Regions from separate parts of the Micromonospora sp. NPDC020750 genome, predicted to be linked through region 2. Evidence: riboswitches for the same ligand, from Rfam matches in the RefSeq annotation. Region 2 holds a riboswitch; each other region holds the start of a gene.
The links. Region 2 has a riboswitch for cobalamin ahead of ACH4T9_RS00795 (ribonucleoside-diphosphate reductase subunit alpha). Riboswitches for the same ligand answer to the same signal wherever they lie in the genome.
Positions count from the first base shown of each region.

Region 1: it holds a riboswitch for cobalamin, as region 2 does, so the genes downstream of both, ACH4T9_RS24895 (VWA domain-containing protein) here and ACH4T9_RS00795 (ribonucleoside-diphosphate reductase subunit alpha) in region 2, are expected to answer to the same signal.
Region 3: it holds a riboswitch for cobalamin, as region 2 does, so the genes downstream of both, ACH4T9_RS03035 (acyl-CoA thioesterase) here and ACH4T9_RS00795 (ribonucleoside-diphosphate reductase subunit alpha) in region 2, are expected to answer to the same signal.

Region 1 covers NZ_JBIRTH010000008.1:367,571-377,734, reverse strand. Annotated here, with positions in the region: gene cobC (Rv2231c family pyridoxal phosphate-dependent protein CobC) at 1-1,010, opposite strand, end outside; partial or broken gene ACH4T9_RS24905 (cobyrinate a,c-diamide synthase) at 1,068-2,396, opposite strand; gene cobO (cob(I)yrinic acid a,c-diamide adenosyltransferase) at 2,390-3,004, opposite strand; gene ACH4T9_RS24895 (VWA domain-containing protein) at 3,004-5,025, opposite strand; cobalamin riboswitch at 5,071-5,216, opposite strand; gene cbiE (precorrin-6y C5,15-methyltransferase (decarboxylating) subunit CbiE) at 5,283-6,491, shown strand; gene cobM (precorrin-4 C(11)-methyltransferase) at 6,488-7,243, shown strand; gene ACH4T9_RS24880 (precorrin-2 C(20)-methyltransferase) at 7,244-8,746, opposite strand; gene ACH4T9_RS24875 (precorrin-8X methylmutase) at 8,743-9,408, opposite strand; gene ACH4T9_RS24870 (sulfite reductase subunit beta) at 9,405-10,164, opposite strand, start outside.
Region 2 covers NZ_JBIRTH010000001.1:157,379-168,061, forward strand. Annotated here, with positions in the region: gene ACH4T9_RS00785 (S8 family serine peptidase) at 1-126, opposite strand, end outside; gene ACH4T9_RS00790 (hypothetical protein) at 437-3,754, opposite strand; cobalamin riboswitch at 3,977-4,193, shown strand; gene ACH4T9_RS00795 (ribonucleoside-diphosphate reductase subunit alpha) at 4,364-6,781, shown strand; gene ACH4T9_RS00800 (ribonucleotide-diphosphate reductase subunit beta) at 6,826-7,821, shown strand; gene ACH4T9_RS00805 (VOC family protein) at 7,903-8,877, opposite strand; gene ACH4T9_RS00810 (TetR/AcrR family transcriptional regulator) at 8,883-9,602, opposite strand; gene ACH4T9_RS00815 (FAD-dependent monooxygenase) at 10,010-10,683, opposite strand, start outside.
Region 3 covers NZ_JBIRTH010000001.1:636,188-646,870, reverse strand. Annotated here, with positions in the region: gene ACH4T9_RS03075 (carbohydrate ABC transporter permease) at 1-522, opposite strand, end outside; gene ACH4T9_RS03070 (carbohydrate ABC transporter permease) at 519-1,502, opposite strand; gene ngcE (N-acetylglucosamine/diacetylchitobiose ABC transporter substrate-binding protein) at 1,508-2,920, opposite strand; gene ACH4T9_RS03060 (sugar isomerase domain-containing protein) at 3,002-3,760, opposite strand; gene ACH4T9_RS03055 (MurR/RpiR family transcriptional regulator) at 3,760-4,716, opposite strand; gene ACH4T9_RS03050 (N-acetylglucosamine kinase) at 4,814-5,800, shown strand; gene def (peptide deformylase) at 6,117-6,665, shown strand; gene ACH4T9_RS03040 (hypothetical protein) at 6,667-6,957, shown strand; partial or broken gene ACH4T9_RS03035 (acyl-CoA thioesterase) at 6,946-7,477, opposite strand; cobalamin riboswitch at 7,590-7,805, opposite strand; gene ACH4T9_RS03030 (superoxide dismutase) at 8,129-8,755, shown strand; gene ACH4T9_RS03025 (superoxide dismutase) at 8,768-9,046, shown strand; gene ACH4T9_RS03020 (hypothetical protein) at 9,361-9,810, shown strand; partial or broken gene ACH4T9_RS03015 (peptidoglycan DD-metalloendopeptidase family protein) at 10,277-10,683, shown strand, end outside.

The DNA.
Region 1 (10,164 bases), on a different contig from region 2:
GTGGTGAGCAGATGGCGGGTGGCGGCCGGCTCGCGGACGGCGATGCGCGCCCACGAGCCGTCGAGACCGGGGAAGACGTCGGTCCGGCGCACGGCCACGCCCGCGTCCCTGAGGCGCGCGTGCGCTCCGGAGCCCAGACGGGCGAGGACGAACGGGGCGTTGGACTCCGCGACCGTCAGGCCGAGCTCGCTCAGCCCGTCCACGAGCGTGCGCCGCTGCCGCACGCACAGCGCGGCCCGGCGCCCCGCCTCGGCCTCGGCCTGCGGCCCGGTGGTCGCGACGACGGCATGCAGCGCCGGGGTGCCGATCGACCAGGGCGGTTGCTGGGTTCGGAGGTCGGCGACCACGGCGGCGTCGCCCACGACGTACCCGGCGCGGATGCCGGGAATCGACCACAGCTCGGTCAGGCTCCGCACCACGACCAGCCCGGGTAGCCGGTGCGAGGTGAGCGTCTGCGGCTCGCCCGGCACGAAGCCCATGAACGTCTCGTCCACGACGACAATGCGTCCGGGGCGGCACAGGGTGCGCAGGGTCGCGGCGGCGTGCAGGCGTCCGGTCGGGTCGGCGGGGTTGCCCACCACGACGAGGTCCGCGTCGTCAGGGACGGCGCCGGGATCGAGGGCGAAGTCGTCCTCGGTCCGGCACAGGACATGGGTGACGGTGTGGCCCGCGGCGCGTAGCGCGACGTCGGGCTCGGTGAACTGGGGGTGCACGACGACCGGGCGTCGCCAAGGACGTGCTCGGGCGAGCAGGAAGAACGCCTCGGCGGTGCCGGCCGTGACGAGCACCTCGGACTCGTCACGGCCGTGGCGACGCGCCACAGCGACGTGAGCCGCGGTGGCTTCGGGGTAGGTGTCGGAGGTCGCGATCGCGTCGCGCAGCGCCCGCTCGAGCCACTCCGGGCGGGGCAGACGGCTGACGTCGACCGCCAGGTCCAGCAGATCGGCGGACAGCTCCAGGTCGCCGTGGTGGCGCAGCGGGGCTGCGGGCGGTTCGGGACCCAGCGGCACGGCGACGGCGTGCGTCCGTGGCACACCAGGTGCCGCGATTGCGTCCGCCTGGTGCACCGCGTCCGCGAACGACTGGGCCAGGCGCGGGTGCCCGGCCCAGTGCACGTGCAGATAGGACGCGCTGAGCGTCAGGCCCGCGAACCCGACGTCGCCGCCTTCCAGCGTCCACGCGGGACGCTCGCCGTGCACGGGAGTGACCATGGTGCGGTGGAATTCGTGCGCCGTGGCACCGGTCCCACGTGCGCCGAGGAGCTGGTCCGAGCCGAGTTCGGCCCGGCGGTACGCGAGGGTGAGCCGGGGCGTCATGACCGCGTCGGCGTCGAGCGCCCCGACCATGGGGTACCCGTCGACGGAGCGGCACAGGTACAGCAGTCCGGCGCACTCGGCCACCGTCGGGACGCCGTCGAGGACGGCCTGACGCAGCTCGTCGCGCAGGGCCGTGTTGGTGCTCAGCGCGGCCGCGTGCACCTCGGGGAAACCTCCGCCGAGATACAGACCGCGCGTCCCGGCGGGAAGCCGCTCGTCCCGGGCCGGGTCGAACGGCACGACGGTGCAGCCCGCCGCCTGCAGCAGCTCGGTCGTCTCGGCGTACCGGAAGGTGAACGCACGCCCGGCCGCGACCGCGATGATCGGGGACCCGGTGCCGGAGGATCGGACGTGCGCGGCCGGGTCCCACGGCTCGGAGTCGAGGTCGGGCGCGGTGTGCGCCACCTCCAGCACGGCGTCGAGGTCGACGTGGCGGGCGACCTGCTCGGCCAGCCTGTCCAGCGAGGCGGCGGCTTCGTCGCGCTCGGCTGCGGGGACGAGCCCGAGATGGCGCGAAGGCGCGCTGACACCATCGTCGCGCTGCAGGATCCCGAGCACGGAGACGCCGACGGACTCCACCGCGCGTGCCACCTCGGAAGCGTGGCGGGGGGAGCCGGCCTTGTTGAGCACGACACCCGCGATCGTGATGCCGGGCTGGAACGTCGCCATCCCGTGCACGACTGCCCCCACGCTGCGCGAGGCGTGTGAGACGTCCACTACCAGGACGACCGGCGTCCGGGTGAGCGTCGCGACGTGGGCGGTGGAGGCGAACCCGTCGCCGCCGATGCGGCCGTCGAACAGACCCATGACCCCCTCGACGACCGCGACGTCCGCGTCCTGGGCGCCGTGAAGCAGCAGCGGGACCACAAGCGAGGGGTCGGTCAGGTGCGGGTCGAGGTTGCGGCCCGGACGCCCGGTGGCCAGCGCGTGGTAGCCGGGGTCGATGTAGTCGGGCCCGACCTTGTGCCCCGAGACGGCATGCCCGCGGGCGGCCAACGCGGCCATGAGCCCGGTCGCGACCGTGGTCTTGCCGTGGCCGGAGGCCGGTGCCGCGAGCAGCACTCGTGGCAGCCTCACCACTCGATGCCTCGCTGACCCTTCTGGCCGACGTCCATCGGGTGCTTGACGTGCAGCATCTCGGTCACCAGGTCGGCTGCCGCGACGAGGCGGGGGTCGGCGCGGCGTCCGGTGACGACGACGTGCTGGCGGCCAGGACGGTTGGCGAGTGTTTCCACGACGTCGTCGACGTCGACCCAGCCCCACTGCATCGGGTAGGTGAACTCGTCCAGGACGTACAGCTGGTGCCGTTCGGCCTGGATGCGCCGCTTCACCTCCGCCCAGCCCTCGGCGGCGTCAGCGGCATGGTCCGCCTCGGTGCCGCCCTTGCGGCTCCAGGACCACCCCGAGCCCATCTTGTGCCACTCGACGGGCCCGCCCTCGCCGGTCTCCTCGTGCAGGCGGCCGAGCCGTTCGAGCACCGTCTGCTCCCCGATGCGCCACTTGGCCGACTTGACGAACTGGAAGACCCCGATGTCCCAACCCTGGTTCCAGGCGCGTATCGCCAGGCCGAAGGCGGCGGTCGACTTGCCCTTGCCGTTGCCGGTGTGGACCATCAGCAGCGGGCGGTTGCGCCGTGCGCGGGTGCTGATGCCGTCGTCCGGGACGACCAGCGGCTTGCCCTGCGGCATCAGGCCACCCCCTCGCGCGGCGCGGTCGCCGTGTGGACGACGCTGGTGAGCCCGTCGGCGGTCACCTCACCGAGCGGCACGTGCTCGGCCTGCAGGTACGCGGCCAGCTGCGCGGCAAGGCCGAGCCGGAACCGTCCGGTCTCGCAGTCGACCACGACGCTCTGCACGCCGGTAGCGGCCAGGTGCGCCGCGGCGCGGTGGGCACGACCGAGCGCGTCCGGCCCGAAGGTCGCACGGCCGTCGGTCACCACGACCAGCAGCGGCCGGCGGGACGGGTCGCGCAGCGCCTCGCGGCGCAGCACCTCCGCAGAGCGCTCCAGGCCCTCGGCGAGCGGCGTACGCCCGCCGGCCGGCAGGTCGGCCAGGCGCCGGGAGGCGACATCGACGGACCCGGTCGGCGGCAGGGCGACGTCGGCGGTGCGCTGGCGGAACGTCACCAGCGCGACCTTGTCCCGGCGGCGGTAGGCGTCCAGCAGCAGCGCGAGCACGGCGGTCTTGACCTGCTCCATGCGACGTCGCGCGGCCATCGAGCCGGACGCGTCGACGCACAGCAGGACGAGGTTCGACTCCCGCCCGACGGTTTCTGCGCGGCGCAGGTCGCCCGGGGCGAAGACGAGACCGCGGCCCTCGGCCAAGCCGCCACGGGAACGCTGGTGCGGTGCCGCCTCGGTGATGGTGCCCGGCAGGTGCAGGCGGCTGGCGACGGACGATCCGCGCTGCTGCCCGACGACCCGGCCCTGAGGTGTGCGGGCCCGGGACCGGCGGCCGGCCTGGCCTTCGCCGGTGCCCCGTACGACGAGCAGGCGGGCGCGTGCCGGCTCGCCGGCGGACGCGACCGATCCGGCAACGGCAGGCTGCGGCGCGTTGTCCGGCGCGGGCGATCCTGCGGCGTGGGAGTCGTGGGCGTCCCGGGACCGGTCTTCCTGTGGGGCGTCGTCCGGCGGCCCGCCGCCGGGACCACCGGGGCCGTCGTCGGGCCCGTCGTCGGGCCCGTCCGGTCCGGGGTCCGGGTCGTCGTTGCCCAGCAGGTCGTCGAGCCGGTCCTCGTCCAGGCCGGGCTCGTCGAACGGGTTGCGGCGCCGGCGGTGCGGCAACGCGAGACGGGCGGCGACGCGGACGTCCCCGCGGGTCACGTGCGCGCGTCCCTGCCAGGCGGCGTGCGCCGAGGCGGTGCGGGCGGTGACGAGGTCCGCGCGCAGGCCGTCGACGTCGAACGCGGCGCACACCTCGGCGATGGTCGTCAGCGTCCGGTCGTCGAGCACGACGTCCGGCACGAGCCGCCGGGCTGCCACCAGCCGCGCGCGTAGGGCGTCCTGCTCGTCGGCCCAGCGTGCGGTGAAGCCCTCCGGGTCGGCGTCGAACGCCAGCCGGCGACGCACGACCTCCACCCGCAGGGAGGGGTCGCGCGGTGCGGCGACCTCGACGGTCAGGCCGAACCGGTCGAGCAGCTGCGGGCGCAGCTCGCCCTCCTCGGGGTTCATCGTGCCGATCAGCACGAACCGGGAGGCGTGCTCGACTGAGAAGCCGTCGCGCTCCACGCTGACCCGGCCGGTCGCCGCTGCGTCGAGCAGCAGATCGACGAGGTGGTCGTGCAGCAGGTTGACCTCGTCGACGTAGAGCAGGCCGCGGTGGGCCCGGGCGAGCAGGCCCGGCTCGAACGCCACTACGCCGTCGCGCAGCGCCGCGTCGAGCTTGAGGGAGCCCGTCACCCGGTCGTCGCTCGCACCGACGGGCAGCTCGACGAGCCGCACCGGCCGCTCGACGACGGGCGTGGACGCGTCGATGGGCCCGTCGGGGCAGACCGCCAGGGAATCGTCCGGGTCGACCGAGAACCGGTCGCCCGCATACGTCCGCACCAGCGGCAGCACTTCGGCGAGGCCGCGCACGGTGGTGGTCTTGGCGGTGCCCTTCTCCCCGCGGACCAGGACGCCGCCGATGAGCGGATCGATCGCGACCAGGGTGAGGGCGAGAGTCATGTCGTCGGAGCCGACGACGGCACAAAAGGGGTACTGCGCTGGCATATAGGGCTCCCGCTCGATCTGCCATGACCGTCCACGACGCGGACGCGTCGCGGCTCGGATCGAGGCCGGTCTTCGGACTTCCCAGGTCTGTGCCTGAGTCACCGCAGCGGGCCCTGTGCCGGATTCTCACCGGCTTCCCAGATTCTCCCCGTGACCATCGGCCGTGGGGCACCTCGAACCTTCGCATCACCCTAGACGCCGTCCTGACGGCCCAGACAGCGGTCCGGCGGCCGGGCGGACCGGGCTAGGGTGCAACCATGGAGGCGCAGGTGACCGTTGTCGGGCTCGGGGCCGACGGCTGGGCGGGCCTGCCGGAGCCGTCTCGGACGCTGGTGCACGGGGCTGCGACGCTGCTCGGCGGGGCCCGGCACCTCGATGCGGTGCCGCCGGTCGACGGCCAGGAGCGCGTGGCGTGGCCGTCGCCGCTGCGGGAGAATCTGCCGGGCCTGCTGGGCGCCGCGCGCAGGCCCGTCGTCGTGCTGGCGTCGGGCGACCCGCTCGTGTCGGGCGTCGGCACGACGCTGCTGGACATCCTGGGCCCGGAACGGGTGACGATCGTGCCCGCGGTCTCCTCCGTGGCGCTCGCTCGGGCACGTCTCGGGTGGCCGGCGGAGTCCGTCACAACGGTGAGTCTGGTCGGCCGGGACGTGCGCCTCGTCGTCCCCGCGCTCGCCCCCGGGCGGCGGCTGCTCGTGCTCTCCAGCGACGAAACGACGCCTGCCGCCGTCGCTGCGCTGCTCACCGGACTCGGCTGGGGAGAGTCCAGGCTGGCCGTGCTCGGCGACCTCGGCGCCGCGGGTGAGTCGCGTGCCGAGTCGACCGCGGCTTCGTGGAACGTCGTGGACGTGCCCCGGCTGAACGTCCTGGCCGCCGAAATCCGGGGCACCGGACCGGGCTGGGCCGCGGGCGGGGTGCTCCCCGACGACGCGTTCGAGCACGCCGGGCAGATCACCAAGCGCGACCTGCGTGCCAGCGCCCTGGCCCGGCTCGCGCCCGCTCCCGGTCAACTGCTGTGGGACGTCGGCGCCGGCAGTGGCTCGATCGGCGTGGAGTGGATGCGTGCGTGGCCGACGGCGCGGACGATCGCGATCGAGTCCCGCGCCGACCGCGCCGCGCTCGTGCGTCGCAACGCCGCCACGCTCGGCGTTCCCGGCCTGCGTCTCGTCGAGGGCTCAGCACCCGACGCCCTGGCCGGTCTCGAGCGCCCTGACGCGGTGTTCGTCGGCGGGGGAGCGACCGTCCCCGGCGTGCTCGAAGCGTGCTGGGACGCGCTCGGCACCGGTGGCCGACTCGTCGTACACGGCGTCACGGCCGAGACCGAGGCGGTGCTGCTCGAGCAGTACCGTCGCCGTGGCGGCGAGCTCGTCCGCCTGCACGTCGAACGCGCCGAGCCGCTCGGCAGCTTCACCGGCTGGACGCCCGCGCGTGCCGTCAGCCAGTGGACCGTCACCAAGGGAGAGTCATGACCGTCCATTTCGTCGGGGCCGGACCCGGTGCCGCCGACCTGCTCACGCTGCGCGCGGTGCGCCTGCTCGAGGTTGCGGACGTGTGCCTGTATGCGGGCACCTACCTCGACGCCGACGTGCTCGGCCACTGCCGCGACGACGCCCGGCTGGTCGACACCCAGCACCTCGACCTGGACGAGATCACCGCCCACCTGGTGCAGGCGCACGCCGACGGGCTGGAGGTCGTGCGGCTGTGCTCGGGCGACCCGTCGCTGTACTCGGCGGTACATGAGCAGGCGCGCCGGCTCGACGCGGCGCAGGTCCCGTGGGACGTCACGCCCGGTGTGCCCGCCTACGCGGCTGCCGCGGCGATCGTCGGCGCCGAGCTGACCGTCCCCGAGCTCGCCCAGTCGGTCGTGCTCACCCGCGCTCAGGCCCGTTCCACGGTCATGCCGCCGGGGGAGCAGCTCGCCGCGTTCGCCGCGACCGGCGCGACCCTGGCCCTGCACCTGGCCATCACCCGCAGCCGCGAGCTGGCCGCCGAACTGGCCGAGCACTACGGCGACGGGTGCCCGGTCGTCGTCGTGTCCAAGGCGACGCAGCCGGATCAGCTCGTCCTGCGCGGCACGCTGGCCGACATCGGCGACCAGGTCGAGGCCGCGGGCCTGCGCCAGGCCGCGGTCATCCTGGTCGGCCCCGCGTTGGCTCCCGACGTCCGCGGCGGTGAGTCGTTCCTGTACGCCGCCAGCCGCGAACGTCGCGCCCGCGGCTGACTAGGCGACGAAGCGCGGGCTCCAGACACGGCCGGCCGCCGTGACGCGCGTCGACGAGGCGCCGACGAGCAGCAGGCACTTCATGTCGATGGTCTCGGGGTCGAGCTCGCCCAGCGTCGTCACGGTGAGGCTCTCCCCGGCGCGGCCGACGTCGCGACCCACGACTACGACGGTCTCGGGCGACTTGTGCTCCAGCAGCACTGCTCGGGCCTGCGCGACCTGCTCGGTGCGCGAGCGCGAGCGCGGGTTGTAGAGGGCGAGCACGAGGTCCGCCTCGGCGACGGCGCGCAGCCGCTTCACCACGACGTCCCAGGGCTTGAGCCGGTCCGACAGGCTCATCACCGCGAAGTCAGCGCCGATGGGGGCGCCGGCACGCGCCGCGACCGCTTGGACGGCAGAGATTCCGGGCACGACGCGCACGGCGACGTCCGCGTAGCGCGGGTCCTCCGCGGCCTCGAACACCGCCGACGCCATACCGAAGATGCCCGCGTCGCCGCCGGAGACGACCGCGACGCGCTCGCCGGCGAGCGCCAGCTCGAGCGCCTCGCGGGCCCGGTCCACCTCAACCGTGTTGCCGGACGCGTGACGCACCAGGCCCGGGCGCTGCGGGACGCGCTGGACATACGGTCCGTAGCCGATGACGTGGCCGACCTCCGCGAGCACCTGCGACGCCTCGGGGGAGAGCCACTGGTCGGGACCGGGACCGAGGCCCACGACGACGACTTCGGCACCGGCGACGGGCTCGGTGACCGCACTCGCCGAGCGGTCGTAGCGCGCCACACCGGGACGGGTGTCGCCGGGGACCAGGACGATCGAGAAGTACGGCACCGTATCGGGGTCCACGTCGGCGACCGGGAGCACCCGCTGGGCGTCCATCGACGCCCGCTCGACGTACCAGGACCCCTCGACGCGTCCGGCCTGTTCGAGCGCCGAGCGGACCTTGGCGAACGTGCGGCCGAGCTTCATGATCACGGCGCCGTCGGTGTCGGCGAGGCGCCGGGCCAGCTCCGGCTCGGGAAGCGTGCCGGGCAGCACGGTCAGCACGTCGGTCTGCCGGACCAGGGGCAGGGCGGTCGTGGCCGTGGCGGCCGCGAAGGCGGGTACGCCTGCGACGACCTGCGTCTCGAACTCGTCCGCGAGCCGGTCGTGCAGGTACATGAACGAGCCGTAGAGCATCGGGTCGCCCTCGGCCAGCACGACGACGTCGCGGCCCGCCCTCAGGTGCGCGCGGAGCCGCTCGCCGCACTCGGCGTAGAAGTCCGCCATCGCGCCGGCGTACCCGCCCGGGTGGTCGGTGGTCTTCGTCGTCACCGGGTAGACGAGCGCCTCCTCGATCACGTCGTCCGGGAGCAGGCCGGCGGCGATGCGGCGCGCGTTGGACTGCTTGCCGACGCCCTGGTGGTAGGCGACGACGTCCGCCGCGCCGATCAGCCGGGCGGCCTTCAGCGTGACGAGCTCGGGATCCCCCGGGCCGACCCCGACGCCGAACAGCCGGCCGCTCACTCCGCCTCCTGGGCCAGGGCGTTGAGCGCCGAGGCGGCCAGCGCCGAGCCGCCGCGACGCCCGGTCACCACGAGATACGGCACGTCGAGCCCGGGTGCCTCGGCGGCGAGGTCGATGAGCGCCTGCTTGGACTCGGCCGCACCGATGAAACCCACCGGCGTGCCGATGATCGCGGCCGGCCGCGGTGCGCCGTCACGCAGCATCTCCAGCAGGTGGAACAGGGCCGTGGGGGCGTTGCCGAACGCGACGACCGCACCCTCGATGTGCTCGGCCCACAGAGACACCGCCGCCGCGGACCGGGTCGTGCCCCACGCGCGGGCGAGCGCCGGGACCTCGGGCTCGCGCAGGAAGCAGCGGACCTCGTTGTCGCGGGGCAGCCGGGCGCGGGTGACGCCGGCGGCGACCATGTGCGCGTCCGTCAGGATCGGCGCTCCCGCGTCGAGCGCCGCCCGGGCCGCCGTCACAAGACCGGGATGGATCACCAGGTCCCGCGTCAGGTCGGTCTGCCCGCACGCGTGGATCATCCGCACCGCGACCTTCTCGGCGTCGGTCGGGACGCGCGTCAGGTCGGCCTCGGCGCGGATGGTGGCGAACGAGTCGGTGTAGATCGCCGCGCCGTCGGTGACGTAGTCGTAGCGGCGCGTCGGTGGGGCGAAAGTCATGCATTCTCCAGATCGGGGACGAGCAGGGTGCGCCGTGGCGTGACGACGAGGTCGCCCGCACCGAGGGCGCGGACCTCGTCCATGAAGCGAGCATCCACCCGGCCGTCGGGGACCGCGAGGTGCAGCGCGACACGGCCGTCGTCCTGCGCGATCCTGCCAAGCGGGGGTGGTGGCGTGCTCACCCGGGTCCCCGCGGCACGCTCGAGCACGGTGCCCAGCACTGCCGCGCCGGAGCCGGGCAGCTCCTCGACGTGCCAGGGAGAGCTCGGTTCGCTACCGGCGAGCCCGGCGAACCGCACGGCGAGTGTCGTCAGCGCCGCAGCGGCCTCGTCCAGCGGGACCACCGGTCCCCACGACGTCCCGGCGCGTAACTGCGCGGTGCTCGCGTCGAGCGCCACGAGACCGAGGTCCAGGTCGCGCTCGACCAGGTCGCCGCGGCCGTCGTCGAGCACGAACAGGAACCGGCCGGCCAGCGCGGCGAGCAGGGGCTCCGCGCACAGCCGGGCGTCGAGGCCAGCGATCACCGGACGCAGGTCGGCGCGGCCAGCGCGGCGTCCGGTGAGCGGTGAGGCCAAGATGTTGCGCACCCGCTCGTGCGACGTCGACGGCACGAGCCCGGTTGCCATGATCACGTCCACGACCGCGTCCGGCAGGCACCCGTCGTCGTGCTCGATGCCGCGCACCTGGAGGTTGGCGCGGCTGGTCAGGTGGACCGCGCCGTCGCCGTGCTCACCCGCCACGCGGACGAGTGCGCCG
Region 2 (10,683 bases):
AGCGGGTGCCGAGGACGCCGGACCGGCGAGCATGGTGGCGGCCAGGGTGGTGGTGGTGAGGACGGCCATGGCGGCCAGCCCGGGTCGACGGGTGCGGGTGAAGATCGTCCTGTGGCGGAGTCTCATCTTTGCGCCATCCCTCTGCTCCGGCCGTTCCATCGCGCTCGTGACGCCGATGGAATGGTCTGGTCGGTTTTCGGGATCGTACTGCGAGGTTGACCTGATGGCGATTGGTGGAAATGCATCTATCGATTGATGGAGGTCTTTTTGTCGTGGGTTGATAATTATTGTTTCCGTGTGTATCAAGATCTGACGACGACAGCCGGCCCGGCCGTGGCGGCCCGACCTGGAGCGCGTCGACGGTACGGGGCCGCAGACCGATCTGCTGTGGGGGCAGGAGCCCTTCCCGAAGCAGATCGGTCTGCGGCCGATCGACTCAGCTGACGGTCACGGGGACGGTCTTCGGCGGCTGTTGCAGCTGACCGTAGTTGTCGGTTCCCCTGACCGAGACGGTGTAGGCACCCGCCGGGATCACCGGTGACGTGTACGCGAAGTTCGACCCCGGGGATCCCGGGCTGGTGAGGAAGACCGAGATCCACGGGAAGTTGCCCGGGACGGACGGCGTGCTGAACACGCCGGAGGCGTTCATCCCCTGGCCGGCGCCGTTGACGATCTGGACGTCCACCCGAAGCATCCCGACATCGTCCACGGCACGTCCGGTGACCACGATCCTCGAGTCCGTGTAGACCTCGCCGTCCTGCGGGGTGAGGCTCGGCTCCAGCCGTGGGTCGAGATCGCCCGGATACACGAGGTACCGAGCGGTGGCGCCGGAGGTCGAACCGTCCTGCTGGCCCGCCGTGTCGACGGCCCACGCCTCGACGCTGTACTCGCCCTTGGTCGGCAGGTCGATCGACAGGGCGAACGTGGTGCTCGTCGCGCCGGGCGAGGCGAGGGTGGCGTTCACCGTGGCGAAGTTCGCCGCCATGGTGCCGTTCGGCTGCACGTACCGGCCGGTGTCGAGGTCGCGCAGCGCCACCCGCACGCTCTGCACGCCGTTGTTGTCGGTCGCGCTGCCGGCCAGGTTGAGGTGCAACTGGTCGACATTCTGGTCGACGCCGGTGAAGTTCAACAGGCCGTTCGGGAAGGCGTCACCGGGCACCTGGGCGGTGACGGTGAGCCGGCCCAGGTTGGCGGTCGCCGTGCTCAGGCCCAGGTTGTCGGTGGCCCGCACCCGGAAGTCGTACACGCCGGGCGTGAGCGGCACGGTGGTGTAGGACCAGTTGTACGACGGGGCGTTCAGGTTGATCGGTGAGACCCGGTGGTACGCCGCGATCGAGTCGGCGCCCCACGTGCCGTCGGCCGCCAACGCCTCGCGCGTGGTGTTGTTGCGCAGGTAGATCTCGACCGACTTCAGGGTGCCGTCGTCGCTGGCGGTCCCCGAGAACGTGATCGAGCCGCCCGGCGCGACGGTGACCGGCGCGGCGGCGGTGGGCGGCGTCATCGGCGTGGGGGTGCTGACGGCCACCGACGGCGCGACGCCGGTCGCCGAGATGATCCAGTCCCGGGTGTCGCCGCGCAGGTCACCCTGACCGGCGTTGTCGATGGCGGTGGCCGTCATCTTCCACTCGCCCTCGGTGGGGAGGGCCACCTCGACCTGCCAGGTGGTCGACAACGCGCCGATGACGTCCGGCTCGCCCCGGAAGGTGTTGTAGACCGGTGCGGCCGTCCCGTCGTCCTGAAGGTACTGGTTGTCCGACCTGCGGAACGAGTACGTCATCGCGCTGACGCCCTTGTCGTCGCTGGCGGTGCCGGTCGCGACGAAGCTCTGGGCGGCGACCAGGCCGGCGGGCGGCGAGGTGATCTTCGTGGTCGGCGGCAGGTCGTCGAAGCTGAAGGTCTCGATCTTCTTGACGGCCTTCGAGGCATCGCTCTGGCCGTTGTTACCGAACGTCTTCGCCTGGACCTGGTATTCGCCGACGGGCAGCGACACGGTGAGGGACCACGAGGTCGAGGCGGTGTTCACCGCTGCGACTGTCGCGTTGATGCTGTTGGCGGCGCCCCACGTCGTGAGGTCGTCCTGCAGGTACTTCTTGGAACCCCGGTTCTGGATCTCGATCCCGACCTTGGTGACGCCGGCCGGAGCGGTCGCCTGCCCGCCGAGCGCGAACGGCGCGTTGGCCTGCTTGACCGTCCCCTCGATGGGGGTGACGATCGTCGTGTCGACCGGCGAGGGCGCGGGTGCCTGGGTGAGGTCGAAGAACCCGACCCGCCCCGCCGGCAGGCCGCCCTTGGTGTTGCCGTCGCCACCGACGAAGAGGCCGCGCGGGGTGGCCAGCATCGCCTTCTCCCCCTCGTACGAGCTGGAACCCGGGTTCCACTCGATCGCCGTGCCCGTGGCCGGGTCGAGCGCGCCGAGGTGGTCACGGCGGACCACCTGGTCGCCGAGACCGTAGCCGCTCAGGCCCTGGCCCGTGCCGTACCCGACGTTGTCCAGGCCGGGCCACGGGACGTTGGAGGTCGGCGATTCCTGCCAACTGAAGTGGCCGCCGACGTACACGGCCGTCTCGGTGATGGCGACCGAGTAGATGCTGTCGAAGTGACGCGACACCCAGATCGGCGCGACGTGGTCGGCGCCGGTCACCGGGAACGCGATCGCCGTGTCGTTGATCGGCGGGCGGTCGCCTCCCGAACCGCTGGTGACGACGAAGTAGGAGTCGTCCGGCGCGACGTCACCGGCGAAGACCCGCTGGATGCCGCCGACGAAGGAGAGGTTGTCCTCCCACAGGCGGGTGCGCCACGGCAGGAGGGCCTTGGTGGCGGTGTCGACGAGACCGACGCCGTAGCGGTCCTGGCCGGCGATCTGGCGACCGGTGTGCACGACCAGCAGCCTGCTGCCGTTGTGCGTCAGCTTGAGCTGCTGCACGGTGAGCATGCCGCCGACGCCGATGCCGCCGGACAGGGGCAGGTTGAATCCGCTGTCGACCGCCCCCGTCGTCGGGTTGAGCGCGACCAGCCCGGTGCGGTTCACGCTGTTCACCTTCGTGAACTGGCCGCCCACGTACACCGCGGTGCTGCTCACGGCCAGAGCGGTCGCGCGCCCGTTCCCCTGCGCGGTGAACGCCGCGATCGGAGCGCCGGTGACCGGGTCGAGCCGTACGATCTTGCGCTTCGTCAGGCCACCGACCGTGTTGAACGAGCCGGCGACATAGAGCGACGAGCCGTCCGGCGAGGCCTCGACGGCCTCGACGGATCCGTCGAACGTCGGCTGGAAGCCGGTGTCGACCAGGCCCGTGTCGATGTTGTAGGAAGCCAGCGACGGCTGCGCCACCGGCGTCCCCCCGACGTTGGCGATCGCGGTGAAGGAGCCGGCGATGAAGACCCGGTTGCCGATCACCTCGATGTCGGTGATCTCGCCGTCGGTGATCCGCGGTACGTCATTGCGCGGCGTGCTGGGAACCAGCCCGGTGTGTCCCGGCACCGACAGTGCCGCGGCCGTGCGGACGGCCGTGCGCGTCGCATCGCCGCCGATCGTTCTCGTGGCGGCGCGAGCGCTGGCGCTCGCGACCTCGTCGGCGGCACTGCCCTGCACAGTGCCCGCGGCCGCCGGTTGGCCTGTCAACAGCACAGCCCCGGCGACCAGACCCGCGATGGCGCGGCTCCGAACGTGCATCGAGACAACCCCCTGTAAAACGCCTGAATCGCGTCGCCGGGTCGATTCCCGGCGACGTCCATCCCCTGGCGTGCCGGAAGTCACCGTAGGAGGTCACGGTCCAATGTGCACTGAGGCTCGTCGGAAACCCGACCGATCGACATCCGTTCCGGCCCTACCGGCCGGGCCCGCCGCCCTTGGCTCCAGACCCGCTCCGCCAATCGGATCGGATCGGTGCGGCGAAGGAATCGACGAGGCTTCACCGCCGTGGCCGCCGACACGCCCGGACTCGACATGTGGGGTGTGACAACGCCGTAGTCCCTATATATGGTGTCGACCGTAGCTGGTTCGGCCGCTCATCCGGGGCGGTCGAGGCAAGAGGGAACCCGGTGGAAATCCGGGACTGCCCCGCAGCGGTGAGTGGGAACGACCGCCGTCATCAGCACTGGGCCGCCAGCGGCCTGGGAAGCGACGGCCAGTAGAAGACCGGCGAGCCCGGTCGCGCCCGCGAGTCCGAAGACCTGCCAGCGCGCCGCGCACCCATACCGGGGTGGGCGGCGGTCCGAGGCCGCGTGGGACGGCCGACGCCACCTGACCCGCGCCCCGCCGGCGTGACGTCCGCCGGTGTCTGTCTCCACGCGTCCGAAGGCCATCAGGTCCCGAGCCCGCGAGGAGTGAGTGGTGGCAGTCACCGAGGTTGTCCCGGCCGATGGCATGGTGGCCGACGAGGCAGCCCTACCGGGCCCGCGGCGGACGCAGATGCGCGTGCGTAAGCGCGACGGCGGCACCGAATCGGTCGATGTCAACAGGATCGTCGGAGCGGTCGAGCGGTGGACGGTCGGCCTCGCCGACGTCGACCCGTTGCGGGTGGCGACACGGACGATCAGCGGCCTGTACGACGGCGCGACGACCGCCGAGCTGGACCGGCTGTCCATCCAGACCGCAGCCGAGATGATCGGTGAGGAGCCGCAGTACTCGCGGCTGGCCGCCCGCCTGCTGGGCGGCTACATCGACAAGGAGGTCCGCAGGCAGGGCATCGGGTCGTTCAGCGAGGCGATCCGACGGGGACACGTCGAGGGCCTCATCGGCGACGGCACCGCCGCGTTCGTCGCCGCCAACGCCACCCAGCTCGATGACGCCGTCGACCCCCACGGTGACCTGCGGTTCGAGTACTTCGGGCTGCGCACGGTCCACGACCGGTACCTGCTGCGGCACCCGACGAGCCGGCTGGTGGTGGAGACCCCGCAGTACTGGTTGCTGCGGGTGGCGTGCGGCCTGTCCCACGCCCCGGACGAGGTGATCGAGTTCTACCGGTTGATGTCGAGCCTGGCGTACCTGCCGAGTTCGCCGACGTTGTTCAACTCCGGCACCCGGCACACCCAGATGTCCTCCTGCTACCTGGTCGACTCCCCGCGCGACGAACTGGACTCGATCTACCAGCGGTACGCGCAGGTGGCGAACCTGTCGAAGTTCGCCGGCGGCATCGGCATCGCGTTCTCCCGGGTCCGGTCGCGGGGTGCGCTGATCCGGGGCACCAACGGGCAGTCCAACGGGATCGTGCCGTGGCTGCGGACGCTGGACGCCTCGGTGGCGGCGGTCAACCAGGGCGGCCGGCGCAAGGGCGCGGCCTGCGTCTACCTGGAGCCGTGGCATCCGGACATCGAGGAGTTCCTGCAACTGCGGGACAACACCGGTGAGGACGCCCGGCGCACCCACAACCTGAACCTGGCCAACTGGGTCCCGGACGAGTTCATGCGCCGGGTGGAGGCCGACGGGATGTGGTCGCTGTTCGACCCGGACGTGGTGCCGGAACTGCCGGACCTGTGGGGGGACGAGTTCGACGCGGCGTACCGGGCGGCCGAGGCGCAGGGCCGGTACGTGCGGCAGGTGCCGGCGCGGGAGCTGTACGGGCGGATGATGCGGACCCTCGCGCAGACCGGCAACGGGTGGATGACGTTCAAGGACGCCGCGAACCGGCTGTGCAACCAGACCGCCGAGCCGGGCAACGTGGTGCACCTGTCCAACCTGTGCACCGAGATCATCGAGGTGTCCAGCGACGCCGAGACCGCCGTGTGCAACCTCGGCTCGGTAAACCTCGCCGCCCACCTCACCGACGGCGGCATCGACTGGGAACGGCTGCGCGCCACCGTCCGCACCGCCGTAACGTTCCTCGACCGGGTCATCGACATCAACTACTACCCGACCCCGCAGGCCGCGGCGAGCAACCCCCGCTGGCGGCCGGTCGGCCTCGGCCTGATGGGCCTGCAGGACGTGTTCTTCGCCCTGCGGCTGCCGTTCGACTCCCCGGAAGCCCGGGAGCTGTCCACCCGGATCAGCGAGGAGCTGTACCTGACCGCCCTGGAGACGTCGGCCGACCTGGCGGAACGCTTCGGCGCCCACCCGGCCTTCGCCGAGACCCGGGCGGCACGCGGCCAGCTCCAGCCGGACCTGTGGGGCGTGACGGGCAGCCAGGCGCAGCGCTGGGGGGCGCTGCGGGAGCGCGTCGCCGCGCACGGCCTGCGCAACTCGCTGCTGGTGGCGATCGCCCCGACCGCCACCATCGCCTCCATCGCCGGCTGCTACGAGTGCATCGAGCCGCAGGTGTCCAACCTGTTCAAGCGCGAGACCCTGTCCGGGGAGTTCCTCCAGGTCAACACCGCTCTCGTACGCGAACTGAAGGCCCGCGGCCTGTGGACCGACCAGGTCCGCTCGGCGATCAAGCGCGCCGAGGGATCGGTGCAGGGCATCACGGAACTGCCGGCGGAGGTCCGGCAGCTGTTCCGTACGGCCTGGGAGTTGCCGCAGCGGGCGCTGATCGACCTGGCCGCCGCCCGCGCCCCGTTCATCGACCAGTCACAGTCGCTGAACCTGTTCCTCGCCGCTCCGACGATCGGCAAGCTCTCCTCGATGTACCTGTACGCCTGGAAGGCCGGGTTGAAGAGCACCTACTACCTGCGGTCCCGCCCCGCCACCCGGATCCAGCAGGCCACGGTCGCACCCGCCGGCCCGGTCAGCCCCGCCGGCCCGGTCAATGCCGTCAGCGCCGTCGGTGTCGTCGCGGCGGCGGTGACCGTCGACGAGGCGGTGGCCTGCTCCCTGGAGAACCCCGAGTCGTGCGAAGCCTGCCAGTGACCGCCCCGACCGACGCCACCGCCACCGACCCGAGGACCACACACATGCTGCTCGACCCGGGGATGGACCTCACCCTCCGTCCGATGCGCTACCCGCACTTCTTCGACCGGTTCCGCGACGCCATCCGCAACACCTGGACCGTGGAGGAGGTCGACCTGCACGCCGACCTCGCCGACCTCGACCGGCTCTCCCCGGCGGAGCGGCACCTGGTGAGCCGCCTCGTCGCGTTCTTCGCCACCGGCGACACCATCGTCGCCAACAACCTGGTGCTGAACCTCTACCAGCACGTGAACTCGCCGGAGGGCCGGCTCTACCTGTCGCGGCAACTGTTCGAGGAGGCCGTGCACGTCCAGTTCTACCTGAACCTCCTCGACACGTACGTGCCCGACGAGGCCGAGCGGTTCGCCGCGTTCGACGCCATCGAGAACATCCCCTCGATCCGGCGTAAGGCCGAATTCTGCTTCCGCTGGATCGACTCCCTCCAGGACCTGCGGGAGCTGCGCTCGAAGCAGGACCGGCGGGTGTTCCTGCTCAACCTGATCTGCTTCGCCGCCTGCATCGAGGGGCTGTTCTTCTACGGGGCCTTCGCCTACGTCTACTTCCTGCGCTCCCGGGGACTGCTGCACGGCCTGGCATCCGGCACCAACTGGGTGTTCCGCGACGAGTCCATGCACATGGCCTTCGCCTTCGACGTGGTCGACACCGTCCGCCACGAGGAACCGGACCTGTTCGACGACGACCTCGCAGACCAGGTACGCCTGATGCTCACCGAGGCCGTCGAGTGCGAGGTCCAGTTCGCCGAGGACCTGCTCGGCCACGGCGTGTCCGGGATGTCCCTGGCCGACATGCGCCAGTACCTCCAGCACGTCGCCGATCGGCGGCTCGCGCAACTCGGCATGCCCGTCCACTACGGGTCGACCAACCCGTTCGCGTTCATGGAGTTGCAGGACGTGCAGGAGCTGTCCAACTTCTTCGAACGGCGGGTGTCGGCGTACCAGGTCGGGGTGACCGGCGCCGTCGCCTTCGACGACGACTTCTGAGCCGACCGCGACAGGCGAATCCCCAGCAGATGTCGGCGATCTCGCTTCCGCGTCATGGCCTCGTCTGCGGGGGTTCGGATGTCAGTCGATGGCGGGACGGAAGATGATCGCGACGCCGAGGGCTTCGCTGGCCGGTACGACGATCTCGTCCGGTCGGGGCGTGCGGTATGGCACCCCTGCGGTCCGTAGATGATGCTCGGTCTGGGAAATGTCGTGTACCGCGACCGTGTACCCCACGAAAGCGGGCAGGGCCGGCGGGCGCTCGCCGGGCAGGACGTCGGGCAGCGCGGACTCGGCGACGACGATCACTGAGGCGTCGCCGAGGTCGAAGGTTCGGGTGGAGCCGTTGCGGTGGGCGGCGCGGCCGAGGTACGTCTCGTAGCGGCGCTCGACGTCGGGTAGGGCGTCGTCGGGTACGCACAGTAGGCATCCGATCAGGTCGACGGCGCCGTTGGCGTGTTTCGGGTGCTGCTGCCCCTCGACGGCGGTGTTCTCGGCGATGCCGACCCTGCCCTCGGGCAGCCGGCCGCGTGGCGCGTCCGTCTCGTCGCTGTTGATCTCCAGGTAGCGGGTCGGGAGCATCCGGGTGCCGTCAGCGGTTTCGATCGGGCGCTGCACCGCGTGTACGCCGCCGTGGCCGGCGTCTGCGGCGTCCAGCCGCGCGGCGGCGGAGTCGAGGTCCGCGGAGTCGACGACGAGGATGTGCATGCCTTGGAACCGGTCCAGGAAGGCGGCGAGGTTGGCGGCGGTGCCACGAACGGCGGCCAGGAGCCCAGGCAGTTTGTCGTCTGGAACGTCGAGCGGGATCAGGTGGGCGTCGCCGGGGACCGGCTGCCCATCGTCGACGACGGCCACGATCTCGACGAAGTTGCGACGCAGATAGATGTGGGTGTTCGCCGCGCCGACCGGACGGGAGAGTGCTCCGGGAGCGGTGGGCAAGGTTGGATAGGCCGGCGGTGGCAGGGTGAAGCCAAGCCGCCGGCAGGTCTCGATCGCCGCAGTCATGTCTCGCACGACGAGGCCCACGTGGTGCAGGCCGCTGATGTCCTTACCCATGCTCGTCACCTTCTTTCGGTTGCTGCGCCGTAGGTGGCGCGGCGGTAGTCGTCGACGTGCCGGTCGAAGACGGCGATGACCCTTGGTGCGGCGGTGGCGAACCGCGCCGGCGGTGGCGGCTTCGCCGGTTCGAACGCGTGGCGCAGGGTGTCGGCCAGTTGGTCGGCCTTGTCCGCGAGGGCCAGTGCAACCTCAGGAGAAAGAAGCGGGTCGACGCCGAAGAAGCCGAACATGACTGCGGGCAGGGTGTAGTCCAGATCCTCCGGGCGCAGCCCGGCACGCAGCAGGCCGTCGTCGGCGAGCACGCCGAGGTATTCGCGGGAGGCCAGCAACTTGGCGCTCTGCAGCGGTCGGCGGGCCGGGCTGGACAGAAAACGGTCCAGCACCTCGGCGTCCCGGGTGAAGATCGCACGCAGCACCGGCCGTGACATCGCCTCCAGGAAGAACCGGCGCATGTACCGGTGCAGCGCGATCTCCTGCGGGTCGTGGCGCATCGCGGTCACCACCTCGCCGAGCATCGCGACTGCCTCCCGGGCGCCGACAGCGAAAAACAGCTGCTCGCGGCTGCGCCAGTGCAGATAGACGGTGCCCTTGCCGACACCGGCGCGTCGGGCGATCTCGTCGATGGTCGCCCGACGGTATCCCCATCGCAGCAGCAGCTCCTTCGCCGCGTCGAGGATCCGGTCAACACGCTCGATCTGATCGGTGGGCTGCTGGTCAACCATGACCCCTCCTTGTGACTGATGACCAGATTAGCGCTTTGGTCATCAGTCACAAGGAGGGGGGTCGGGGTGCGCGTTCAGCCGTACGTGCCTGTGCACGTCAGGGCCGGGGCCGTACGACGGGCAGCGAGCCGCCGCCATGGTCGAACAGGTCCAGGCGCGGGATCGCGACGGGCGCCACACCGAGCCGACCTTCGGCTACTGGCCCACCGGCAGCGACCACGCTCTCATCCCCGCCGACGCCACGGTCATGGACAAGACGCACGGCGTCGTCGCGATCTCCTGGTCCTGGACCCGGTGGCACGCCAACCCTTCAACCGGTCCGACCTACCAGGCGGCATCCGTGCCCTACATCTTCGATTTCTCCGACGCGTCACATGGTGAGTGGCTGGGTGGCCGGATCGGTCGGCTCAGTTCCACGATGGCGGCAGGCCGATCGCCGGCTCGGGGTAGTCCGGCAACTCGATGTTGTTGCTGCGGTCCTCGGCCGTCCTGAGCATCATGGTCATGAGGAGTGGCCGGTTGAGGAGTCCGTTGCGTACCCGCGCCGCAGCGGCGGTACGCGGCGCGAAAAACCTGCCTGTGGTGTCGCCGCCCTTCTGGCAGCGCCGGGCGAAGTCGGCGAGCAGCCGTTCGTAGCGCGGGAACGCGACGGTGTGGTCGCCGCCGGCGGCGGCCAGTTCGCCGGCAAGGACGTACGCCGCGACCACCGCGGTGCCGGTGCCCATCCCGCCGATCGTGGCTCCGCAGGCGGCGTCACCGATCACGGCGATCCGGCCGCTGGACCACGGCGAGATGTCCACCCGGCAGATCGAGTCGAAGTAGAAGTCGGTCGCCTCCTCCAGCGCGGCGAGGAGCCGTGGCACCTCCCAGCCCAGCCCGGCGAACCGCTCGCGGACGATGCCACGCTGCTGGTCGGAGTCGTGCCGGTCGTAGTCGATCCGGGGCGCGGCGAACGCCACGAAGGCACCCGCCCTGGACGGATCGCGGTGATCGCCACCGATGCTGGCCATCCGGCCGGGGGCGTTGTACAGCAATGAGTGCCGGTCGAGTCCGAACTCGTTCGGCAGCCCCCAGGTCGCCA
Region 3 (10,683 bases), 480 kb from region 2:
GGCGAACGCGACGTAGGTCAGGATCAGGCCCGGCAGGGTGTTCAGCAGCCCGAAGTTCCGCAGGATAAAGAAGAGCGGCACGATCGCGAGGAACAGCGGGAACGTCATCGAGGTGAGCAGCGCGTTGTAGATGAGCCGGTTGCCCGGGAAGCGGAACCGCGCCAACACGTACGAGCACATCGCGCCGAGCAACATGACGATGAACAGCGCGGTGCCCACCACGATGACCGTGTTCAGGAAGTAGCCGCCGATTCCGGCGCCCGTCCAGGCGGCCACGTAGTTGTGGAAGCTCCACTCGCTGGGCAGCGAGAACGGCGACGCCAGGATCTCACCGGTCGACTTGAACGACGACATGACCGTCCACAGGAACGGGACGATGACGATGACGGCCCAGGCGACGAGGAGGGTGTGTGAGGTCGTCGCGACGGCGATGTCGCCACGGCTGGCTTTCCGGCGACGTCGAGACGGCGCGGGGGTGGCCGAGGTTGCCGGGCGTGCCTTCTCGGCGGTGAGCGCGGTCATGTCCGCTCCTTCCCGTCGGCACGTCCGCCGGTCAGGCGGTCGGCCAGGAACACGATCGCGGCGAACATCAGTGTCACCACCGCGAGTACCACGCCCATGGCGGTCGCGTACCCGAACTGCCCCTTACGGAAGGCCACGGTGTACAACTGCTGGCTCATGGTCAGCGTCGAGTACTCGGGCCCGCCGGTGGGGTTCAACGCCTGCATGTAGATGAACGCGTCGAGGGCGATGATGCCGAGGTAGACGTACGCGGTCCGTACGCTGTCCCGGATCTGCGGGATGGTGATCGAGAAGGCGGTGCGGAAGCGACCGGCACCGTCCAGGCGCGCGGCCTCGTACGTCTCCGCCGGGATACCTTTGATCGCCGCGACGAACAGCACGGTGTAGAAGCCGACAAAGCTCCAGATGATGACGAAGATCGACGCCGGCAACGCGGTGGTGGCCTTGCCGAGCCACGGGAAGTCCGCGAACCCGTCGAGGCCGACTCCGGCGAGAAGGCCGTTGAGCAGCCCTCTCGACGGGTCGTACACCTGGGCCCAGATCAACCCGACGGCGATGGCGGGCACCGTGTACGGGAAGAACGAGACAACCCGGTAGAAGCTGGACCCCCGAAGGCCCCGCACGGTTCCCGTACTCGGGCCACCGACGGTCACCATGCTGGCGATCGCCAGAGCGAGCCCGATGGTCACGATGGGCACGACGATCGCGAGCAGTACGTTGTTCCGCAGAGCGCGCAGGAAGACATCGTCACCGAAGAGCCTGACGAAGTTCTCCAGACCGATGAAGCGCATGTCCGGCGAGAAGCCGGTCCAGTCCGTCATCGCGAAGTACAGCGCCTGGACGAACGGCGAGATCACGAAAATCGCGAAGATGGCCAGGGGAAGCACCAGGAATACCGCCATGAAGCTCACCCGGTCGAAGGTGAGCTTGCGGCGGCGCTTGGCGGCACGCCGGCCGCCCAGCATCGTCGTACCTGTCATCGCATTCAGCTAACCTTGATCTTCTGGATGGACGAGTCGTTCGCGATCTTGTCGCTCACGGACTGCAGGCCCTTGGTCATTCTGGCGACGTCGAGGTCGCCGGCGAGGAACGAGTTCCACAGGACCAGTTGGTCGGCGCCCATCCCGTAGTAACCCTCGGAGACGAAGTCGAAGATGTTCTGGCCGGCGGCCTCGAGCATCTTGGTCTGCGAGACCAGCGCGGTCGAGCCGTAGCCGTCGGCCGGTACGGTCCCCTTGACGATCGTCGGTGCCAGCCGGGTCTTCGAGAAGTTGGCGGCGGCCTCGTTGGAGAGCATCGCGCGCAGCACCTCCTTGCCACCCGCCGGGCTCTTGCCCTTGACCGGCACGATGAACGGTTCGCCGGCCGCGGCTCGCAGCGCCTCGAACGGCAGCGCCGGGCTCGTCGACAGGGTCGGCACCGGCACACCGGTCATCCGGAAGCCCGCCTTGGTGGCCTTCTTCATCTCGTTCTCGATCCAGCCGCCCGAGCTGTACAGCAGAGCCTGCTGATCGTTGCTCCACTTCGCCTGCGCGGCGGTGAACTGGGTGCCTGCGCCACCGGGCACGATGTAACCGGCCCGCACGATGTCGTGGATCTCCTTGAGAACGCCCTGGACCGCCGGGTGTGACCACGCGTTCGGCGCCAGGTTCTCCAGGGCCAGGCGAACCTCGTGCCCGCCCTCCTTGATCGCCGAGTCGACCAGCGTCCAGTGGTAGTAGTTGGCCGCCTCCTTGCCGAAGACGAACAGGTACTTGCCCTTCGCCTTCGCCTTGGCGCCGAGATCCTTCGCCTCGGCCCAGGTCTTCGGCGGGGTCCAGCCGTTCTCCTCGAACAGCGAGGCCGAGTGCCAGAGCGAGAAGACGGTCATCACGTAGTTCAGCGCGACGAACTTCCCGTTGAACGTGCCGGGCAGCTTGACCCCCGGGTAGAGGCTGTCCGCGATCTTCGTACCGCCGTAGTTGGTCGCGTCGAGGACGTCGTCGAGGGTCTCCAGCTGGTCGACGATCGTGCTCAGAGAGATCTTGCCCGCACCACCGTTGTTGATCAGGTCAGGCGGGTTACCGCCGACGAACCGGGGCTGGAGTTCCTGGGCGATCTCCGTCGACGGCTGGACCTTGATCTTGATGCCGCTGTGCTTCGCCTCGGCCAGGCCGCCCGCGAACGTGACGTAGTCGTAGCCGTAGCCGCCGTTGAAGATGACCGCGTCGACTTCGGTGTTGGCGGCCAGTCCGAACGGGTTCTGGGCGCTCGTGGCACCGGTGGTCGACGTGCCCTTGGGTTCGTCGTCGCCCGGCGAGGCGCACGCGGCCAGCACACCGGCGACGGGGACCAGCGACGTCGCCAGCGCGCCCCGCAGGAACAGCCGGCGATTGAATGGTTTCAATTCAGAGGACATGGGTGGCTACCTTTCGATGGGCCTTGCTGTCTGCGATTTCTAAGGCCGTGGCGGTCCGCTGCGGCGGCGGGCTGCCCGGGATTACGCGACGGGCTTGATGCGCGTCCCGTAGCGCCGCTCCAGGGCGCCGTTGTGCTCGTCGCCGCCGGGAATGTTGGCCGAGATGTACAGCGGCGGCACCTGCCCGGCCGCCCGGATGCGCTCCGCCGCGCCGATGGTCAGCAGCTGCGCGAGGTAAGCAGCGGTGATCGACGAGACCGCCCCCACCCCGAGCCCGTCACCGAGGCCGAGGGTGGCGTCTCCGTACGGAGCACGGTTGTCCAGGACGATGTCGGCGACGTCCGAGAGTCGCTTCCCGCTGGGATGCTTGGGGGCGACCGCGTTGGTGTGTTCGAGGCTGGTCACGGCGATCACCGGATGCCCTTCGGCCTTGGCGCGCAGGGCGAGCCCGACGATCGAGCCGTTCACGCCCGAGTTGGAGGCGATGAGGAACACGTCGGCCGGGTGCATCTCGTACAGGTCGTAGAGCTCGTCCACGATGCTGTTGTCACGTTCCAACTCGGCACCGACGAGGATGGAGGCGTCGCTCCGGTCACCGAACAGGACCAGGTCCCGCAGCGCGATGGCGTGACTCGGGATGAACCCGCCGGCCCGGCCGGCGATCTCCATCGCGAAGGCCTCGGAGTGACCGGTGCCGAAGGCGTGTAGCACGCCGTCGTTCTCGATCGCGTTGACGATCAACTCGATCGCCCCGTCCAGGCCGCCCGAACGGGCCTCCTCGTCGATGGCGCGGAGGCGGCTGGAGACATGCGTGGAATAGTCACGGAAGAGGGTCGTCATCAGGAAGGCGTTCCGTTCGTCGGGGAGGCGGTCGCGGTACGCGGCGGCCGGGACTGGGTTTCGCGATGGGTGGCGATGGCCGCAGCGGTCCGGGCCAGCGTGGTCGTGGTGCGTTCGAAGTTCTGTTGCGCGACCATCAGGTAGAGCAGGTCGAACACGAACAGCTGGGCGTGCTGCGCGGCGAAGTCCCCGGGCTGGAGGTATTCGCCGGGCGCGTAGCTCTGGATGTGCATGTCGGCGGCTGCGGCGAGCGGCGAGCTGGGATCGCTTGTCAGGGCCACGGTGAGCGCGCCCTGCGAACCGGCGAGCGCCAGCATCTCCACTGTCTCGCTGGTGCGACCGCTGTTGGAGATGCCGATCGCCACGGCGCCCTTCCCCAGCAGCGCGCCGCTGGTGAGGCCGAGGTGCACCTCGGTCCACGCATGCGCGTTGATCCCGATCCGGTACAGGCGCTCATGTATGCCGGCGGCGACGAGCCCACTGCCGCCGATGCCGTAGATGTCCACGTGCCAGCTGGCGGCGATGGCGGCGACGACCCGTTGCAACAGGCCGAGGTCGGCCAGATCGGCGGTGGCCTGCAACGCGCCGACGTGTGCGTTGAGCAGCATCCGCAACACCTCGGCGGGGTCCTGCCCCGGGTGGAAGGTGTGCCCGATCACCTGCTCCCAGGTGTCCTGCGCGCTCGACCGCCCAAGGTCGGCCGCCGAGCTGACCCGCAGGGGCAGGTAGCCGCCGTAGCCGATCAGCCGGCAGAAACGGGTCACCGTCGCCGCCGAGGTGCCCGCGCGCTCCGCGAGTTCGGTGATCGACAACTGGAGCGGCAGCTCGGGGTTCTCCAGGAGGAGCTGACCGATCTTGGCCATGGACTGCGTCATGTGTGACAGCTGCGCCCGGATGCGACTGCTGACGCCGAACTCGGCAGTCGTTTGTGCCGGGGGTACTTCAGCCGAAGACATGATGATGAAAAGTCCTATCACTGTTAGCTTTGGTTCGTGAAAACTAATTGCAGGATCTCGGTGGGGGCAATGAACCGCAGGTCACGGGTTGGTAACGATGCCTGATCTGCTCGCCGTCGACGCCGGCGGCACCTCGACCCGTAGCATTGTCGTCACCGCCGAGGGCCGGTGTCTCGGCTACGCCCGCACGGGCAGCGGAAACCCGACCTCCGCCGGCCCCGTACACGCGGCCGCTTCGGTGGCGGCCAGTGCCGCGGCCGCGTTGGCGGCCGCCGGCGTGTCAGGTGAGGAGATCGGCGGGGTCGTGTTCGCCATGGCCGGCGCGAGCCCGCACATGGACGTCGAGTCGTTCACCGCGCCGCTGAAGGCGCTCGGCATCACCGCGACCCCGGTCGTCGAATCGGACCTGCTGGCCACCTTCTTCTCCGGCACGTACCGGGAGGCCGGCTACGCGCTCGTCGCCGGCACAGGCGCGGCGGCCATCAGGGTCGAGCGGGGGCGGATGATCGCCACCGCCGACGGGCTCGGCTGGCTGCTCGGCGACGACGGCTCCGGCTTCTACATGGGACATCGGGTGGTCCGGGCGGCGCTGGCCGAGCTCGACCGCCGCGGTCCGGCCACCGCGCTCACCGGACTACTCCTGGACCAACTCGGCCAGGCCGGGGGCCATGCTCCGGATCCCGACGGTCGCCCGGCCATCGTCTCGTACGCGCTCGACACCCTCTACGCGATCCGTCCGGTGCAGCTCGCCCAGTTCGCGCACCTGGCCTTCGAGGCCGTCGGCGACGAGATCGCCGACGAGATCGTCCGCGACGCCGCCGACGCGCTGCTGCGCACCCTCGACGCGGTGGTCACCCCCGGCCTGAGCGGCGTGATCACGCTCGGCGGCGGCATCCTCACCCGGCACCGCACGCTGGCCGACCAGATCGCGGCCCGGTACGCCCGGGACGGCACCACTGCGGAGGTACGCATCGTCCCCGACGGGGTGGTCGGCGCGGCCGTGCTCGCCCTCCGGCAGGCCGGAGCGACCGTCGACGAGGTCGTCTTCGACCGGCTCGCGACGACACTCGCGACGCTGCGCTGACGTGTACCTCTGGACGGTCAGGACGATCGGGGCGGGTGAACCATGTAAGAACGAAACCAGGGGTCCGTCCGGGCCCGACTGAAGACTGACGGCAACCCGGACGGCAAGCTCAATCCGGGAAGTGTCAACGCCAGCCGTGCACCGCGCTCTGCGCCACCAGTAGACGCGCCGCGATCTCCGGTACCGACACGCCCCGCGCCAGCCAGCCTGCCTGCCTGCCGCCTCGGAGTGTGCGAGGAACCGCCGTTTGAGCTCCGCTGTGCGCACCAGCCACCCCAGTCTGCACAGCGTTGGCTATTGCATATTATTAGCAACTGTGGAGAAGCGTTCCGGCACCCCGAGGCCGATCACCCGCTACGGCAACCCGGTCCTACACCGCCGCTGCGCACCCGTGACCGTCTTCGACGATGCGCTCGCCGCACTCGTCGACGACATGTTCGCCAGCATGTACGCCGCCCACGGGGTGGGCCTGGCCGCCAACCAGATCGGCGTCGACGCCCGGATCTTCGTCGTCGACTGCCCCGACGCCACCGGCGCCCACACCATCGCCCACGTGATCAACCCCGTCCTACACCTGCCCGAACAGCGGGAACTGGTCCTCGACGACGAAGGCTGCCTCTCCGTACCCGGTCAGCACGCCGAACTGGCCCGCGCCGCCACCGCCAGCGTCACCGGCGTCGACCTGCACGGCGCCCCCATCCGGCTCGACGGCACCGGCACCCTCGCCCGTTGCTTCCAGCACGAGGTCGACCACCTCGACGGTCTCGCCTACGTCGACCGGCTCCCCGCCCGTCAACGCAAACAGATCCTCGCCGACAGCGCTGAACACCCCGGAGTCGGCACCGGCACCCCGACCGGGGACTGAGGTGCCGATCGTCCTCGGCATCGGGACCTTCTGCGACGAAACCGGCGTCGCCGCCAACAGCAGAATCCGCGCCCTCACCCGACAACGCTGCGCCGAAGCAGGCATCCATCTCCGGGTTCCCTCACCTCGGCTCTGCACAGACAACGGCGCGATGATCGCCGCCGTCGGGGACCTCCTCGTACGGGCCGACGTACCACCATCGCCCCTGCAACTCGGTGCCGATTCGTCCGCGCCTCTGGCCCGAGCCCTGATCGGCAACACCTCATCCGCTGGCCGGCCGTCACCCAGCTGATCGTCCTGGCGCACCGTCGGTGGCGGAGTCGGCGAGCGCGCGGCGCAGAGCGAGGCGGTGCTCACGCCGGATCTCGGCCCGCCGGAAATCCCGGTACTCCTCGTCGGTCTGCGGCAGCAACGGCGGCGCCGGCCGCGGTCTGCCGTCGTCGTCGATCGCGACCATCACCAGGTGGGACGTCGCGACCATCGTCGCCGGCACCGCCCGGTCCCACCGGTCGGCGGTCACCGTGACCGCGACCTCCATCGAGCTACGTCCGGCCCAGGTGATCCGGGCCCGCACGTGCACGACGTCACCGACCCGAACCGCCTGCAGGAAGCCGTCTCGTCCATCGCCGCGGTGACCGCCGGACCGTCGGAATCCCGGCGGCGACCACACCCGCCACCGAGTCGATCAAATTGAGGATCCGGCCACCGTGCACCGTCCCCATCAGGTTCGTGTGGTGCTGGTCCATGATCTGCGACAGCGTCGACTCCGACGCCGACGGCAGACGCCCCACCAAGGCAGTGGACATCGCCATCCGGTCCTGGGACAGCGGCACCGCCGGAGCACAGGGGACAGCGATCGGCACACGCCGGTGGCGCGTTCGTCGCTCGTCCGGCCCTCCCGCGAAGCCGACGGCAAGCGTGCACGATCGTGCACGCGACGCGGGCAGGTCTTCGGACTCGCGGGCACAACCGGTCTCCCGGTCTCCTACTGGCCATCGCTTCCCAGACCCCACCGGGTCCAGTGCTGTTGACAGCGGTCGTTCCCGCTCACCGCTGCGGGGCGGTCCCGGAATCCCACCGGGTTCCCTCTTACGACACCCCACCACCTGGGCAGGATGAACCAGCGCTGAGGCCGAGCCTAGTCGGACACCTGCCGTGACCCGAGGTGGCCCGCAACCGCCCTGGTGGGTCACGTCGGAACCAGGGCCTCGCCCCTGGACGGTCAACCTGCAGGGCACCCGGCAGGAGCGGAGTTCGGGGTCGTACGTCATCGGCAGGCGTCGCGTGGCACGGCTCTGCTTGCCCACCGATGCTGACCAGCACGGCCTCAATGTCCCTCCCTGCCGGTGTCGACGCCGACGCCTCTCCTTCGTGGAGGTAGGTCTGCCTTACCGGACAGCCCGGATCATGATGTTGCAAGATAGTGGCAATAGCCAAAGCCAGGCAGAAGAAGGAAGGCAGCAATGGCGATCTACACGCTTCCCGACATGCCCTACGACTACGGTGCGCTCGAGCCGGCGATGTCCGGCCAGATCCTGGAGCTGCACCACTCCAAGCACCACGCCGCGTACGTCAAGGGCAGCAACGACACCCTCGACCAGCTCGCCGAGGCCCGCGACAAAGGCGACTTCAGCACCCTGGTCGGCCTGGAGAAGACCCTGGCGTTCAACCTCTCCGGCCACGTCCTGCACTCGATCTTCTGGAACAACCTGTCCCCGGACGGCGGCGGACGCCCCGACGGCGAGCTGGCCGCCGCCATCGACGAGCACTTCGGCTCCTTCGACGCGTTCGCCGGGCAGCTGTCGACCGCGACCAAGGGCGTGCAGGGCTCCGGCTGGGGCATCCTGGCCTGGGAGCCGCTGTCGCAGCGGCTGATCGTGGAGCAGGTCTACGACCACCACGGCAACGTCGGGCAGGGCTCGACGCCGCTGCTGGCCTTCGACGCCTGGGAGCACGCCTACTACCTGCAGTACAAGAACGTCCGGCCGGACTACGTCGACCGGCTCTGGGACCTGGTCAACTGGGCCGACGTGATCAAGCGGTTCGACGCCGCCCGCGCGGCCGGCAACCCGCTCATCGTCGCTCCCTGACGGCACCGGCCAGTGACAGACGCCGACGCCCAGGCGGCGTTCTGGGCCGCGCAGCGCGCCGCCGGGGTCATCGCGGCCAAACACCGCGGTGACCTCGCCGGCGCGCAGGCACTGCTCGAGGCGTTCCCGGACGAGGCCTGCCGGACCCGCGGCTTCCAGCTGCTCGCCGAGCTGGCGCTGAGCATCCTGCGGACCCAGACCGGCGAGACCATGGACGAGATCGTGCAGGAACTGAGCCTGCACATCGCGAACGCCGCAGCCGCCGGCCCACCTGGTCCGCCGCCCGACTGAAGCCCTTATTGCAAGGTTTGGCAGTAAGAAAGGGTGGCATCGTCCTGGACGGCGCCAGCTGGTTGCGGAGTGAGCCAGGCGGCGTGGCTCGTTACCACGCCTGAGAGCAGGGCGTCCCGGCGCGATGATCCTCGCGCCGGGACGCCCCACCTCCACCACCCGCAACCGCCCCACCTCGACGATGACGAGTTTCAGCTGTTCAACCAGCCGGGCATGCCTCAGCCGGCCACGTCCGAACGCCATGGTGCGCATCTTGACGCAACAGCGACCGCATCAGATGCTGCGGGTTGCGGCCACGTCCACCGGCACCACAGGTGATCGGGGAAGTGCTGTTCGTGCGACGCCACCCAGTTGGTGGCCCCGGCCTACGGGTCCTCGACGACCTGGCCGCCCTCGGCTACCGCCGGGGAGTCGGCCCCGGCGTGTGGGACATCCACTCGCCGCGCTTGCCGTCCCGTGACGAGGTCGTTGAGGCCCTGCGCCGCGCCGTCGCGGCGGTACCCGCCGGACGGCTGTGGGTGAACCCCGACTACGGCCCGAAGACCCGCGGCTACCTCGAGGTCGCAGCGTCCCTGCGACACCTCGTCGCCGCCGCCGAGGTCCGCCGGTGCCGGGCGGAGCTCGACCGAGTTCCGCCCGGCCCCCTGCAACGGCGGCTTTCCACGCGCTTGTGCAGCCTGACGAGCGGACGCCAGCGATGCCCTGCAGTGGCCGGGCAGAGCACGAACCCTCATCCTTCCGCTCTCGGAGTCCCGAAACCGTAGTGGACTCGCCGACTACCCACGGCATGTAGATGACGCCCGATCGCGCTCGCGCCGATGCGGCCCGAGCGAGACCTCACCGATCTGGTGCGCAGCGGCCCATGCTCGACGGCGGCTGGCTTGGTGCCCGCACCGCGTCTAGCTGCAGCTCAGCCAAGGTCAACATCCTGGGCTGGAGTACTGGGACCCCTCGGACGGGCAGGCCTCAACTCAACCTCGCCGATCAGCTGCCTGGCAGGTTCAAGGACGCCGCCCATGGCGGGGCGACAGGCCGTTACGCAGAAAACCATTGGCGCTCTTGACAGTCTCGGCCTCGTTGGGACACCCTCTGGGCCAGATCCCGCCCGAAAGTCCGTGGCTCATGGGCGTGTATTTGCAAGGTCAACATCACACATTCCGCGCCCATCGTAGACACGAGGAGGACCATTTGCGTCGCGATATCGCAGTCAGCTTGGCTGCGCTTGTCGCCGTGCTCGGAATCCTGATTCCTCAGGAGTCCGCGCTCGCCGGCAGTGGCGCACCGTTCAAGCTGCCTTACCGGGCTGGACACGCGCACACCATTACTCAGACGCCCGGAAGCGGCTATTCTCACAACGACGGCTATAACCGACATGCCGTTGACTTCGCCATGCCGCAGGGCACCCCGATTGTCGCCTCGGCGGCCGGCACCGTCTACTACGAGGGATGGAGCACCGGCGGAGGCATCATGGCCTTGATCGACCACGGCAACAATCGTTGCTCTCAGTACGCCCATCTCAGCACCACCATCGTCAACAGAGGGCAATGGGTGGCGCAGGGGCAGCATATCGGCGCGTCCGGAGCCACCGGAAACGTGACCGGCCCACATCTTCACTGGAATGTCGTCTACTGCGACTC